Regions from separate parts of the Streptomyces sp. NPDC003720 genome, predicted to be linked through region 3. Evidence: riboswitches for the same ligand, from Rfam matches in the RefSeq annotation. Region 3 holds a riboswitch; each other region holds the start of a gene.
What was found. A riboswitch is a leader RNA that binds a small molecule or an ion and turns the genes downstream of it on or off. The one in region 3 is predicted to bind cobalamin.
Positions count from the first base shown of each region.

Region 1: another riboswitch for cobalamin. It lies ahead of ACFYU0_RS00825 (CbtB-domain containing protein); the one in region 3 lies ahead of cobN (cobaltochelatase subunit CobN).
Region 2: another riboswitch for cobalamin. It lies ahead of ACFYU0_RS13315 (HoxN/HupN/NixA family nickel/cobalt transporter); the one in region 3 lies ahead of cobN (cobaltochelatase subunit CobN).
Region 4: another riboswitch for cobalamin. It lies ahead of ACFYU0_RS33245 (ribonucleoside-diphosphate reductase subunit alpha); the one in region 3 lies ahead of cobN (cobaltochelatase subunit CobN).

Region 1 covers NZ_JBIANZ010000001.1:158,326-161,788, forward strand. Annotated here, with positions in the region: gene ACFYU0_RS00815 (DUF779 domain-containing protein) at 1-339, opposite strand, end outside; gene ACFYU0_RS00820 (histidine phosphatase family protein) at 438-1,022, opposite strand; cobalamin riboswitch at 1,129-1,273, shown strand; gene ACFYU0_RS00825 (CbtB-domain containing protein) at 1,309-1,524, shown strand; gene ACFYU0_RS00830 (CbtA family protein) at 1,549-2,313, shown strand; gene ACFYU0_RS00835 (spore photoproduct lyase family protein) at 2,418-3,463, opposite strand, start outside.
Region 2 covers NZ_JBIANZ010000004.1:344,740-348,202, forward strand. Annotated here, with positions in the region: gene ACFYU0_RS13310 (nucleoside hydrolase) at 1-285, shown strand, start outside; gene ACFYU0_RS13315 (HoxN/HupN/NixA family nickel/cobalt transporter) at 391-1,476, opposite strand; cobalamin riboswitch at 1,505-1,710, opposite strand; gene ACFYU0_RS13320 (LAETG motif-containing sortase-dependent surface protein) at 1,839-2,792, opposite strand; gene ACFYU0_RS13325 (glycoside hydrolase family 13 protein) at 3,050-3,463, shown strand, end outside.
Region 3 covers NZ_JBIANZ010000006.1:158,355-161,817, reverse strand. Annotated here, with positions in the region: gene ACFYU0_RS18180 (precorrin-8X methylmutase) at 1-538, opposite strand, end outside; gene cobG (precorrin-3B synthase) at 531-1,802, opposite strand; cobalamin riboswitch at 1,869-2,017, shown strand; gene cobN (cobaltochelatase subunit CobN) at 2,046-3,463, shown strand, end outside.
Region 4 covers NZ_JBIANZ010000015.1:168,691-172,153, forward strand. Annotated here, with positions in the region: gene mctP (monocarboxylate uptake permease MctP) at 1-1,577, shown strand, start outside; cobalamin riboswitch at 1,689-1,848, shown strand; gene ACFYU0_RS33245 (ribonucleoside-diphosphate reductase subunit alpha) at 1,972-3,463, shown strand, end outside.

The sequences.
Region 1 (3,463 bases), on a different contig from region 3:
ACGGGTGAGAAAACGTACTCCCTCGGGTGCCTCCAGCGAGAAACCGCTCCCTCTGCCGGGTACGACGTCCACGATGAGCCGGGTGTGGCTCCAGGCCTCGTACTGGCTCCGCGACATCCAGAAGGTCACGGGCTCCTCGACGCCGTCCACCGCCAGCTCGGCCAGCAGCACGTCCGAACCGCCGGTGCGGAACTCCCCGTCGGGGTAGCACATGGGCGCGCTGCCGTCACAGCAGCCGCCGGACTGGTGGAACATCAGCGGCCCGTGCTCGGCCCGCAGCCGGCGCACCAGTTCCGCGGCCTGCGGGGTGAGTTCGACGCGGGGCAGTTCCTCTTGCATGGTCACCGTCCTGGGGAGCCGGGGGCGTCGGACCCGGCCCAGTCTCACGGCCGGGCACAACGGCGTCCAGTGCGCGTCCGTAAGCGTCCTGAGGGGGTCTACGGGGTGCCGCTCGATCCGCCCAGCGCGGTGCCGGGCGTGAGGTTCCAGCGTCCCGCCCGGCCGGTGAACGAGGTGGCGGTCAGGGGCGGTACGTCGATCCGCCAGAAGGCCGTCTCCGGAGCGCCGAGCACCCGCACGGCCACGGCCCGCACGACCTCCGGCTCGACCACCGCCACCGTGCGGCCGGCGCACCGGGCGGCCTCCTCCAGCCAGTCCCCGACCCGGGCGCACAGAAGGCGCACCGACTCCCCGCCGTGCGGGGCAGCCGCCGGGTCGGCCAGCCACCGGGCCAGCGCCTCCGGCTCCCCGGCGCCGACCTCGTCGAGGGTCCGCCCCCGCCAGCGGCCCATGTCGAGGCCCGCCAGGGCGGGTTCGGCGCGTGCGTCGAGACCCAGCGCGGCCGCCGTCTCCCGGCAGCGGACGGTGGGGGAGACGAGGGCCGTCGCGGCGGTCCGCAGTTCGCCGGCGGCCGCGTGGGCGCGCGCGGCGCCGGCCGCGTCGAGCGAACACCCGTCGTCGAAGCGGGCCTCCCGCAGGGAGGGGTTCATCGCCGGTGAGACCAGCGTCACTCGGGTCGTCATGAGGTCGCCCGCATCGTCAACGGCCCTTTCGGCACAGGGGTTCCACAGCCTACGGCGGTCGCGGGGGCGCGCAGTCCCCGGCCCGTGCGCACTTGGCCGCACCCGCACTTCGCGGTACCTTCTCGGCGACAGAGACGACGGAACGCGGAAGCCGGTGGGAATCCGGCACGGTCGCGCCACTGTGAGCCCTGTACGCACCCATCCCGGTGCGGGCCGGGCAAGTCAGACCCGCCCGTCGTCCCGTGCACCACCGAGCAGGGACGCGAGTTCCCCAGGAGGTCCTGCCATGGCGCAGTCCGCCATTCAGCCCACCCCCACCGCCCTTCCCGCCAAGCTGCCGATCGGCGCCATCGTCCCCTGGGCGGTCTTCTTCGGCGTCCTGATGCTGGTCCTGCTGTACTTCGTCGGCGCCGAACAGGGCGCCACCTCCGTGACGTCCGGTGAGAACGTGCACGAGTGGGTGCACGACGCCCGGCATCTGCTCGGCTTCCCCTGCCACTGACCGGGCGAGGAAGCGCACGGGCTCATGAATTCGGCAACCGTCCGGAACCTGTTGGTGCGTGGCATGCTCGCGGGACTCACCGCGGGCCTGCTCGCCCTCGTCGTCGCCTACTTCCTCGGTGAGCCGCGTGTCGACGCGGCCATCGCCTACGAAGAGGCGCACTCCCACGAACACGGCGTGGAGGCGGTCTCCCGCACGATGCAGTCGACCGCCGGCCTGTCCACCGGCGTGCTCGTCTACGGCATCGCGTTCGGCGGCATCGCCGCCCTCGCCTACTGCTTCGCGCTGGGCCGCGTAGGCCGCTTCGGGCCCCGCGCGAGCGCGCTGCTCCTGGCGGCCGCGGGCCTCGTCGCCGTCTACGTCGTGCCGTTCCTGAAGTACCCGGCCAATCCGCCGTCCGTCGGCGACCCCGACACGATCGGCAGGCGCACCGCGCTGTACTTCCTGATGCTGGTCCTGAGCGTGCTGCTGGCGGTCGCCACGGTGATCCTCGGCAAGCGGCTCGCCCCCCGGCTGGGCAACTGGAACGCGACGGTGGCCGCGGGCGCGTTCTTCCTCCTGGCCGCCGGGCTCGCCTACGCGTTCCTGCCGGCCGTCGACGAGGTCCCCAAGGACTTCTCCCCGAGCCTGCTCTGGCAGTTCCGTCTGGCCGCGCTGGCCGTCCAGGCGACGCTGTGGACCTCGTTCGGACTGGTCTTCGGCGTCCTCGCGGAACGCGTGCTCGCCGCGGAACGCGGGCCGGGCGGATGCCGGGCCGCCGGTCTGGGCGCCCCGGCCGCGCATCACTGAGGCACCCCCCCCGGACGCGCGGCGCCGGCCCGCTCACGGGCCGGCGCCGCGCGTCGGCCGGAGGACCCCGCGGCCGTCGTCAGGAGCGGTCCGCGGGGCCCGGTTCAGAAGGCGTACCGGATGCGCAGCCAGGGGGCGTGCGCCGCGACGAGCCCGCGCAGCTCGTCCAGCGCCCTCGCCTTGACCACGTGGTCGTAGCGCACGTTCAGCGCCCCGTTCTCGGAGCGTTTGCCCTCCTGGACGCCGGGCTGCCAGAGCACGTCCTCGGCGCGCGGATGCCAGCCGAGGTTCACCTCGTGCAGTTCCCGGTTGTGGGTCAGCATGATCACTTCGGCGGCGGCCTGCCGTCTGACCCGGTCCGGGAGCACGTCGTCGAGCTGCCGGAGCAGCTCGGCCCAGGCCTCCTGCCATCCGGGGCGCAGCACGACGGGGGAGAGGTTGAAGTGCACCTCGTACCCCGCGTCCAGGAAGTCGGCCGCGGCGGCGATCCGCTCGGCCACCGGCGACGTCCGGATGTCCAGCAGCCGCGAGTCCTCGCCCGGCATGACCGAGAACCGGACGCGGGTGCGGCCCCGCGGGTCCAGCGCGAGCAGATCCGGGTTCACGAACTTCGTGGCGAAGGACGCCTTGGCGGTGGGCCACTGCCGGAATGCGTGCACGAGATCGGCGGTGTTGTCGCAGATCAGCGCGTCCACCGAGCAGTCGCCGTTCTCGCCGATGTCGTAGACCCACGCCCGGTCGTCGCACTGGTTGGGTTCCCGCTTGGGGCCCTGGCGCGCGATGTGCCGGCCCAGGTGGGCGATGATCCGCTCGATGTTGGTGAAGACGGTGACGGGATTGGCGTATCCCTTGCGGCGCGGCACGTAGCAGTACACGCAGGCCATGGCGCAGCCGTTGGACGGACCGGGGGCGATCCAGTCGGCCGACCGGCCGTTGGGCCGGGTGGTGAGCGTCTTGCGCTCGCCCAGCACCAGCGTCTCGCCCTTCACCCGCACCCAGCGCCCGACGTTCCCCTCGTCGCCGTGCAGCTGCGGGATGCGCCAGTGGGAGTCCACCTCGACGACCCGCGCGGCGGGGTGCCGGGCGAGGATCTGGCGGCCGCGGGGCGAGGCGGCGGCAGCGGGCTCGGCGTAGATCGTCCGCACGGGCA
Region 2 (3,463 bases), on a different contig from region 3:
GGCGGCGAGCCCGAGGCCGAGGAGGCGGGCGGACTCGGTGACGCCGGCGCGGTCTGCGCGGTCGCCGACCCGGCGGGCATCGCCACCCGGCTGCTGCCGGTGGAGGTCTGCCTGGCGCCCGGCCCGGCCCGCGGCCAGACGCTGGTCGACCGCCGCCCCCGCCCCGGCGAGTCCGAGATCCACGAGGGCGTCCGCGAGCAGCCCCTGGTGGACGTCGCGCTGGACGTGGACGTGGACCGGTTCGTGAAGCTCTACCTGGAGACGGTCGAGGGGCCCCCGGCCTAGGCCGCCGACCCCGGCTCAGTCGGACGCCGCCGGGACCCGTGCCGTCCCACCGACCCCGGATCCGTAGGACGCCGCCGGGACCCGTGCCGTCCCACCGGCCCCGGCTCAGTCGGACGCCGCCGGGACCCGTGCCGTCCAGCGCTCCTCCACCCGCGCCAGCCGCCAGTACGCCAGCGCCGCCGCCCACACCACCACGAACAGCCCCACGATGACGTAGCCGACGCTGTCCAGGTCCAGCCCGGCGATCCAGCCGGTCACGGCGTCGCCCAGGGCGAACTTCTCGTGCAGGACGCCGACCAGCTCGATGGTGCCGATGAGGAACGCGACGGCGATGGACAGCCCGGTGATCGTGAGGTTGTAGAAGACCTTGCGCACCGGGTTGGAGAACGCCCACTGGTAGGCGAAGTTCATGAACGTGCCGTCGAGGGTGTCGAACAGGCTCATCCCGGCGGCGAAGAGCAGCGGCAGGCACAGGACCGCGTACCAGGGCAGTCCGGCCGCCGCGCCCGAACCGGCCATCACCATCAGCGTGACCTCGGTGGCCGTGTCGAAGCCGAGGCCGAACAGGAAGCCCAGCGGGAACATCTGGCCCGGCCGCGAGATGGACTTGGTCAGCCGCCCGAGGACGCGGTTCATGAACCCCCGCGAGTCCAGGTGCTGTTCCAGCTCACGCTCGTCGTACGTGCCGGACCGCATCGCCCGGAACACCCTCAGGATGCCGGCCAGCGCGACCAGATTGAGGGCGGCGATGAGGTAGAGGAAGGCGCCGGAGATCGTCGTGCCCATGAAGCCGAGCACCTGGTGGGTGCGCGAGTGCTCGTCCATGACCCGGCCGGCGAGCCGGGTGCCGCCCGCGATCAGCAGGGCCAGCAGCACCACCACGCCGGAGTGGCCCAGCGCGAACCAGAAGCCCACCGACACCGGCCGCCTGCCGTCGGCCATCAGCTTGCGGGTGGTGTTGTCGATCGCGGCGATGTGGTCGGCGTCGAAGGCGTGCCGCATGCCCAGGGTGTAGGCGGTGACGCCGAGGCCGACGCCGAAGACGTCCTGGCCGACCTTGTAGTGCCCGGGGGCGACGAGCAGGAACAGCACCCCGAAGGCGACGACGTGCAGGGCGGCGATCACCCCCAGCAGCCCCGCCGTCCTGATCGTGTCCTCGCGTCGCCATCGGAAGGCAGCGGCATCGGCCATCGGATTCACGCTCCAGCACCTCGTGGATCATCTCGTGAGCTGCCGTGGCCGGTCTCCTGGCTTACGGGGTGGTGCGTTCGCCGTCCCTGCCTTCCCAGCCGTGGACACGGCCAGTGGCCCGGCGGACGCCGGACGGGACGGGAACTCCCCGATCACAGTGGCGAGGGCCGCGTCGGCATGGACCCCTGAGGGGCCGTCACCGACTTCCCGAGCACCACGGCCCGCCCACCGTAGGCGGGTGAACGCCCGTCCGCCTAGCCGGGCACCGGTGCGGGTACGCAAGATCACATGCGAGACGCCCCCGCCGTCCCGCGGGCCTTGCGGCTGCCGCGGGACGGCGGGGGTCGTGGTGGGCCGGGCCGTCAGCCCTGGGCGCCCCGCCTGCGGCGCGAGACGAGCACGAAGGCGGCTCCGCCGGCGACCAGCACGGCGGCCCCGCCCGCGATCAGCCCCGAGTTGCCGCCGCCACCGGTCTCCGCGAGGTCGCCCCCGTCGTCGCCCCCGTCCGGGGTGGGCGCCGAGCCGGCCCGCGACTCGGAGGCGGACGGGGCCGGCGCCGACTCCGTGGCGGCCGGGGACGGCGCGGCGGACGACTCCGAGTCGCTCGGCGTGGACGGCTCCGACGTGCTCGGCGCGGGCGACGCCGAGTCGTCCGCGGGGGCGCTCGGCGACGGGGACTGCGGCTGCTCGGGCGTGGTGGCGCAGTCCTTGGTGCCGCCGTTCCAGGCCGCGATCAGCTTGTCCTTGATGACCGGGTGGTCCGGGCCCTTGGGCAGGTCCCCGTGCTCGAAGCCGTCGTTCGCGCCGTTCTTGCCGTCGAATTTGACCGCGCCGCGGTAGAGGTCGATCTGCGCGAAGCAGCCCGCGTCCGGCACCGCGATGTCGAGGGAGTCGGTGTCGCCCGGCTTCACGGCCACGGTGTCGAAGTCGACGAAGACCTGCTCGCCGGAGGTGGCGAAGCTCGCGCCGTGGGCCAGGTAGGAGGCCAGCGAGGCGGTGCAGCCCGCGGCGCCCCCGGCGGCACGCACCTTGACGTGGACCTTGCCGTCCTCGGTCGGCCGGAGGTTCTGGTCGTCCACCTTCACCGAGTCGAAGAAGTTCACGCCGTCCAGCGAGAACTGGCAGCGGTCGGTGCCGGTCTCGGTGCCCGCGCCGGTGCCGGGCGCGTAGTGGCCGCCGGACCTCCAGCCGTCACCGCCGTGCGCGCCGTGGGCCCACGCGCCGGAGGCGGCGGCGACCGAGGCGGCGCAGAGGGCGAGTGACGCGGCGCCCGTCCCCAGCAGGCGGCGCGCGGTGACACGTCTGGCTATGGACATGGGTATCCCATCGCAGAAGCTCGAGTGAGCGAAGAAGTCAGAAGAGACACGCGGCCCATTGGTCACATGCGCCACAGTGTGAGGCCATGGTGATCGGCCGTGTTGAAACCTGTCAACCTGCGTGTATGCAGGGGGCGTTCATGGCTCCGTCACAACTTCGTCACACGGGGAAGGATCCACTCCCCATCACCTGAAGGTTCTCTTTCCGGGCAATGTGGACAGGCTCTGTACTGTCGTCCTTCCCGAAGGGAGCCCGCATGGCAGACCTCTCGTCCCGGAACCCGGACTGGTGGCGCCAGGCCGTCGTGTACCAGGTGTATCCGCGCAGCTTCGCCGACGCCGACGGCGACGGGCTCGGCGACCTCAGGGGAGTCGCCCAGCGCCTGAACCACCTCGCCACGCTCGGCGTCGACGCCCTGTGGCTGAGCCCCTTCTACCCCTCGGAACTGGCCGACGGCGGCTACGACGTCGCCGACCCCCGGGGCGTCGACTCCCGCCTCGGCACCCTGGACGACTTCGACGCACTGGTGGCCGAGGCCCACCGCCTCGGTCTGAAGGTGGTCGTCGACGTCGTCCCCAACCACACCTCGCACCGGCACCCCTGGTTCGAGGAGGCGCTGCTGGCCGGCCCCGGCTCCGCGGCCCGGGACCGCTACGTCTTCCGTCCCGGC
Region 3 (3,463 bases):
CCAGGGCGTCCTTGGACTCGGCGGCGCCCACGAAGCCCACGGGTACACCGATCACGGCCGCCGGACGGGGCGCACCCTCCTCGACCATCTCCAGGAGCCGGAAGAGGGCGGTGGGTGCGTTGCCGACGGCGACCACCGCACCCTCCAGCCTCTCGCGCCACAGCTCCAGCGCGGCGGCGCTGCGCGTGGTGCCCAGCTCCGCGGCCAGTTCCGGTACGGAAGGGTCGGACAGCGTGCAGATCACGTCGTTGCCGGCCGGAAGCCGCTTGCGGGTCACGCCACTGGCCACCATCTGCACGTCACAGAAGATCGGTGCTCCGGCACGCAGGGCCTCGCGGGCGCGGGCCACCACGGCGGGTGTGTAGGCCAGGTCCCGGACGAGGTCGACCATCCCACAGGCGTGGATCATCCGCACCGCGACCTGGCTGACGTCGGCGGGCAGGCCCGCGAGGTCCGCCTCCGCGCGAATCGTGGCAAAGGACCGGCGGTAGATGGCCGCGCCGTCCTTCTCGTACTCGAACACCGTGCTCCTAGTCATCCGTGTCGTCCGTGCGGGCCGCCGCGAGGGCGGTCGCGAGCTGCGAAGGGTCGTCGATGGTGGTGGCGGGGGCTGGGCGTCCGTCTCGTACGACGGAGATCCGGTACCCGCCGGCCTCGGTGGCGACGACGTCGACGTGGTCGCCGCGCGGCCGGCCGCAGCGCCGCTCACAGCCGGAGAAGTACGCCGGGAGCTCGCCGCCGGGGGCGAGAGCCGCCGCCGCGTCCGTACGGATGTCTGTGCGCGACTTGACGCAGCCGGGCCGTCCGGTGCAGGCGCCGACGCCGAGCCAGGGGGAGGCGGGGTCGGTGATCAGTCCGGCGGTGGTGAGGGCGGCGAGGCGGTCGGCGGTGACGGTGGGAAGGACCACGCCCCGCCAGGGGGTCAGGCGTGCCTCGGAGGATGCGACAGCCGTCAACTGCGTCCACTGGGCGGCGGTGATACGACCCAGCGGGGCAAGGACGGACAGTCCCGTTCCACCGTCGGGGTTCTCGACGACGCCCGGTCGCGGCGGCACTCCGACGGGCCACGAGGGTGCGACCGCGGCTCGCCCCTGTGGAAGGCGCGCCAACACCTCACCCATCAAGTCATCGGCTGCTTCGCCGAGTTCGGCAACCCGCCACGCGCGGCCCCGACTTGACTCCAGGAAGACTTCCGCAGCCAGGACAGCTGCTGCGGGCGCGTCCTCGGCGCTGACGAGGGCGACGCGATCGGACTCTCCGATCCACAGCCACGCATCCCCGTCCGGCGTCGCCCGTACCGTCACGTCGGCTCCCAGACCGGCCACGTCCCCGCGCCCGTCGTCGAGGGCGAAGAGGAACCGCCCGGACAGCCCGGCCGCCGTCTCGCTCGCGCAGATCAGCTCGTCCAGCGCCGGCAGCCACGGCCGTACGTCGGCGAACCCGTGCCCGTCGAGGCCGGACAGTGGCGATGCGACGACGTTACGAATCCGCTCGTGCCGCCACGACGGAAGCAGCCCGGCTGCACTCAGCCGCTCCGCCAACTCGCCACCGTAGTCGGCATGAAGCCCACGCAGCTGCACGTTACCCCGTGAGGTCAGATGCAGCTCCCCGTCGCCCAACTCGCGTGCCGCACGCCCGAGTGCCCTGGCCTGATCGACGCGGAGCACGCCCCCGGGAATCCGTACCCGCGCCAACGCGCCGTCGTCTGCCGGGTGCAGCCGCAACGCGCCCGGACAGGCGTCACCGCGGTCCCGGAAGACCGCTGCGGCCTGGGACGACAGAAGTACGGGAGCCGTGGACATGGCGGCGAGCATACCGACGATCCGACCAAACGTATGCCCCGTACCTCTTCAGTGCCCCTTACTATGCTCCTCGGTGGATCATCCGGTCCGCCTTCGCCGCAGACGGCGACAGGGGAGGAAGCCCGGTGCGACTCCGGCGCGGTCCCGCCACTGTGAGCCTGTCCCTCAAGGGGCCGGGTGAGCCAGGAACTCCCGCCGTCCTGAACCGCCCGGGGCGCGGACCCCGAGGAAGGCCGACCGCGCATGATCCTTCTCCTGTCGACGTCCGACACCGACCTGCTCAGCGCCCGCGCGGCCGACGGCCCGGTCGCCTATCGCTTCGCCAATCCGGCCCGCCTGCACCTCGACGACCTTCCCGCCCTCCTCGACGGCGTGGACCTGATCGTCGTACGCCTCCTCGGCGGCATCCGCGCCTGGCAGGACGGCCTCGACCTGCTGCTGGCCGACGGCCGCCCGGTGATCGTCCTGACTGGCGAACAGGCCCCCGACGCCCAGCTGATGGCCGCCTCCACCGTCCCCGTCGGCATCGCCGCCGAGGCCCACGCCTACCTCGCCCACGGCGGCCCCGCCAACCTGGAGCAGCTCGCCCGCTTCCTCTCCGACACGGTCCTGCTCACCGGCCACGGCTTCGAGGCACCGGCCCCCGCACCCACATGGGGCCCACTGCAACGGTCGGCACCCAGCGGCGAACCGAACTTCCCCACCGTGGCGGTGCTCTACTACCGGGCCCACCACATGAGCGGCAACACCGCCTTCGTGCACACGCTCTGCGACGCCATCGAGGAAGCCGGCGGACGACCGCTCCCGCTGTACGTGGCCTCCCTGCGCGCCCCCGAGTCCGACCTGATCGCCGAACTCCGGGCCGCCGACGCCATCGTCACCACGGTCCTGGCGGCCGGAGGCACCAAGCCGGCCGAGGCATCGGCCGGCGGCGACGACGAGTCCTGGGACGCGGGCGCGCTCACCTCGCTCGACGTCGCCATCCTCCAGGCCCTGTGCCTGACCGGGTCCCGCACCACCTGGGAGGAGAACGACGAGGGCGTCTCCCCGCTGGACGCGGCCAGCCAGATCGCGGTCCCCGAGTTCGACGGCCGCCTGATCACCGTGCCGTTCTCCTTCAAGGAGATCGACGCCGACGGCCTCCCGGCCTACGTCGCCGATCCCGAGCGTGCGGCCCGGGTCGCCGGAATCGCCGTACGCCACGCCCGCCTCCGCCACATCCCGCCGGCCCGGAAGCGCCTGGCCCTCGTCCTGTCGGCGTACCCCACCAAGCACTCCCGGATCGGCAACGCGGTCGGCCTGGACACTCCCGCCAGCGCCGTAGCCCTGCTCAGGCGCCTTCGCGACGAGGGGTACGACTTCGGCTCGGACACGCACATCCCCGGCCTGGCCTCCGGTGACGGTGACGAACTGATCCGCGCGCTCATCGAGGCGGGCGGTCACGACCAGGACTGGCTCACCGAGGAACAGCTGGCCCGCAACCCGGTCCGTATCCCGGCCGCCGACTACCGGCGCTGGTTCGCCACGCTCCCCAAGGAACTGCGGACGGCGGTGGAGGAGCACTGGGGGCCGGCGCCGGGCGAGATGTTCGTCGACCGCAGTCGCAACCGGGAGGGCGACATCGTCCTCGCGGCCCTGCGCTTCGGCAATCTGCTCATTCT
Region 4 (3,463 bases), on a different contig from region 3:
TGGCCGTCACGGTCGTGGGCTTCATGGCCGCACGCTGGCGCAGGGCCGACAACGAGCACTCCCTGGACGAATGGGGCCTGGGCGGACGGTCGTTCGGCACCTGGATCACCTGGTTCCTGCTCGGCGGCGACCTGTACACGGCGTACACCTTCGTCGCCGTGCCGGCGGCGATCTACGCGGCGGGCGCGGCCGGCTTCTTCGCCGTCCCGTACACGATCCTCGTCTACCCGCTCATCTTCACGTTCCTGCCCCGCCTGTGGTCGGTCTCGCACCGCCACGGCTACGTCACCACCTCGGACTTCGTGCGCGGCCGGTTCGGCTCCAAGGGCCTGTCGCTGGCCGTGGCGGTCACCGGCATCCTCGCGACGATGCCGTACATCGCGCTCCAGCTCGTGGGCATCCAGGCGGTGCTGGACGTGATGGGCGTCGGCGGCGGCGAGAACACCAACTGGTTCGTGAAGGACCTGCCGCTGCTCATCGCCTTCGGCGTGCTGGCCGCGTACACCTACTCGTCCGGTCTGCGCGCCCCCGCGCTGATCGCGTTCGTGAAGGACGCGCTGATCTACATCGTCATCGCGGTGGCGATCATCTACATCCCGATCAAGCTGGGCGGGTTCGACGACGTCTTCGCCAAGGCGGGTGACGCCTTCAGCCAGGTGAACCCGGCCACCGGCAAGCCGCGCGGCGCGCTCGCACCGCCGGAGGCGGGCCAGTGGACGTACGCCACCCTGGCGCTCGGCTCCGCGCTCGCCCTGTTCATGTACCCGCACTCGATCACCGCGACCCTGTCCTCCAAGAGCCGTGAGGTGATCCGCCGCAACACCACGATCCTGCCGCTGTACTCGCTGATGCTCGGCCTGCTGGCCCTGCTCGGCTTCATGGCGATCGCGGCCGGGGTGAAGGTCACCAACGGCCAGCTGGCGATCCCGCAGCTCTTCGAGAACATGTTCCCGGACTGGTTCGCGGGCGTGGCCTTCGCGGCGATCGGCATCGGCGCGCTGGTGCCCGCGGCCATCATGTCCATCGCGGCGGCGAACCTGTTCACCCGCAACATCTACAAGGACTTCATCAAGCCGGACGCCACGCCGAAGGAGGAGACCCGGGTCTCCAAGATCGTGTCGCTGCTGGTGAAGGTGGGCGCGCTGGTCTTCGTCCTGACGATGGACAAGACGGTCGCCATCAACTTCCAGCTGCTGGGCGGCATCTGGATCCTGCAGACCTTCCCGGCCCTGGTCGGCGGCCTGTTCACCCGCTGGTTCCACCGCTGGGCGCTGCTCGCCGGCTGGGCGGTCGGCATGGTGTACGGCACGCTCGCCGCGTACGGGGTGGCCTCGCCGACCCAGAAGCACTTCGGCGGCTCCGCGAAGGAGATCCCGGGCATCGGGGAGATCGGCTACATCGGCCTCACCGCGTTCGTGCTGAATGTCGTGGTCACCGTGGTGCTCACCTTCGTCCTGAAGGCCGTGAAGGCCCCGGAGGGCCTCGACGAGACCCGGCCGGAGGACTACACGGCGGACGCGGGCGACCCCGGCGTCGAGGTGGAGCTCCCGCCCGCCACCGCGGGAAGCGCCCACTAGCGCGACCGGTCACGGACCACCCGCAGCGGGCCGCCGAGGGCACCTCCCCCGGCGGCCCGCTGTCGTGCGAGTTGACACTGCGGAGCCGTCGCAACACGCAACAGGCACAACATGTGGGGGTGACACGACGGCCCGGCACTAGATGTATGCTCATGCTCGCTGTCGCCGCAGGGGAATCCGGTGCGAATCCGGAACTGTCCCGCAACGGTGTACTCGCGTGTCTCCGCACGCCTGTTCAGTCCGAGGACCTGCCGGCAGCACGCGCCCGGCCGTCCGGTCCGGGTGCTCATCGACGTCCGGGCCTCGTGGAATGGGCCGGGGACGCGACGCCGTGCGCGCTCGCGCTGCCCCCTGCCCTCCGCAAGGCCCCGTGCCGAGCGAGGGAGAGCCCCACGTGACCATCGCGCCAGCCGACCCGGCTTCAGCCACCCCGGCGAGCGGAGCCCCGGTGGAGACCGACGGTCCCGGTGCCGCACTGCTGCGGACCCTGACCGAGCTGACCGCCGACCTCCCCGACGCCGACCCCGGCCGGGTCGCCGCCGCCGCGCTGCGCGGCCGGTCCGCCCGGGCCGACGAGGCGGAGTTGCGCGAGCTGGCCACGGAGGCGGCCGCCGGACTGATCTCCGAGGACCCCGCCTACTCCCGGCTGGCCGCCCGGCTGCTGACCGTCTCCATCCGCGCCGAGGCCGCCTCGCAGGGCGTCACGTCCTTCACCGGGTCGGTCGCCGTCGGCCATCGTGAGGGTCTCGTCGCCGACCGCACCGCGGAGTTCGTGCGGCTGCACGCCGAACGGCTCGACGCGCTGGTCGACCCGGCGGCCGACGACCGCTTCGGGTACTTCGGCCTGCGCACGCTGCACAGCCGCTACCTGCTCCGCCACCCCATCACCCGCCGGGTGATCGAGACGCCGCAGCACTTCATGCTGCGCGTCGCCGCCGGCCTGGCCGAGGACGACACCGCCCGCTCCGTGGACGAGGTCGCCGCGCTGTACGGCCTGATGAGCCGGCTCGACTACCTGCCCTCCTCCCCCACCCTCTTCAACTCCGGCACCCGGCATCCGCAGATGTCGTCCTGCTACCTCCTCGACTCCCCGCTGGACGAGCTGGACTCCATCTACGACCGGTACCACCAGGTCGCCCGCCTCTCCAAGCACGCCGGCGGCATCGGCCTGTCCTACTCCCGCATCCGCGGCCGCGGTTCGCTGATCCGGGGCACCAACGGGCACTCCAACGGGATCGTGCCTTTCCTGAAGACGCTGGACGCCTCGGTGGCCGCGGTGAACCAGGGCGGCCGGCGCAAGGGGGCCGCCGCGGTGTACCTGGAGACCTGGCACTCCGACATCGAGGAGTTCCTGGAGCTGCGGGACAACACCGGTGAGGACGCCCGCCGTACGCACAACCTGAACCTCGCGCACTGGATCCCGGACGAGTTCATGCGCCGGGTCGACGCCGACGAGCGGTGGTCGCTGTTCTCCCCGGCGGACGTGCCGGAGCTGGTCGACCTGTGGGGCGAGGAGTTCGACGCCGCGTACCGCAGGGCGGAGGCCGCCGGGCTCGCGAGGAAGACGATGCCCGCCCGGGACCTGTACGGCCGCATGATGCGCACCCTCGCGCAGACCGGCAACGGCTGGATGACCTTCAAGGACGCCGCCAACCGCACCGCCAACCAGACGGCGACCGCGGGCCACGTCGTGCACTCCTCCAACCTGTGCACCGAGATCCTCGAGGTCACCGACGACGGCGAGACCGCGGTGTGCAACCTGGGGTCGGTCAACCTCGGCGCCTTCGTGGACACGGCGGCCGGCGACCTCGACTGGGAGCGGCTCGACGAGACCGTCCGCACGGCCGTCACCTTCCTCGACCGCGTGGTCGACATCAACTTCTACC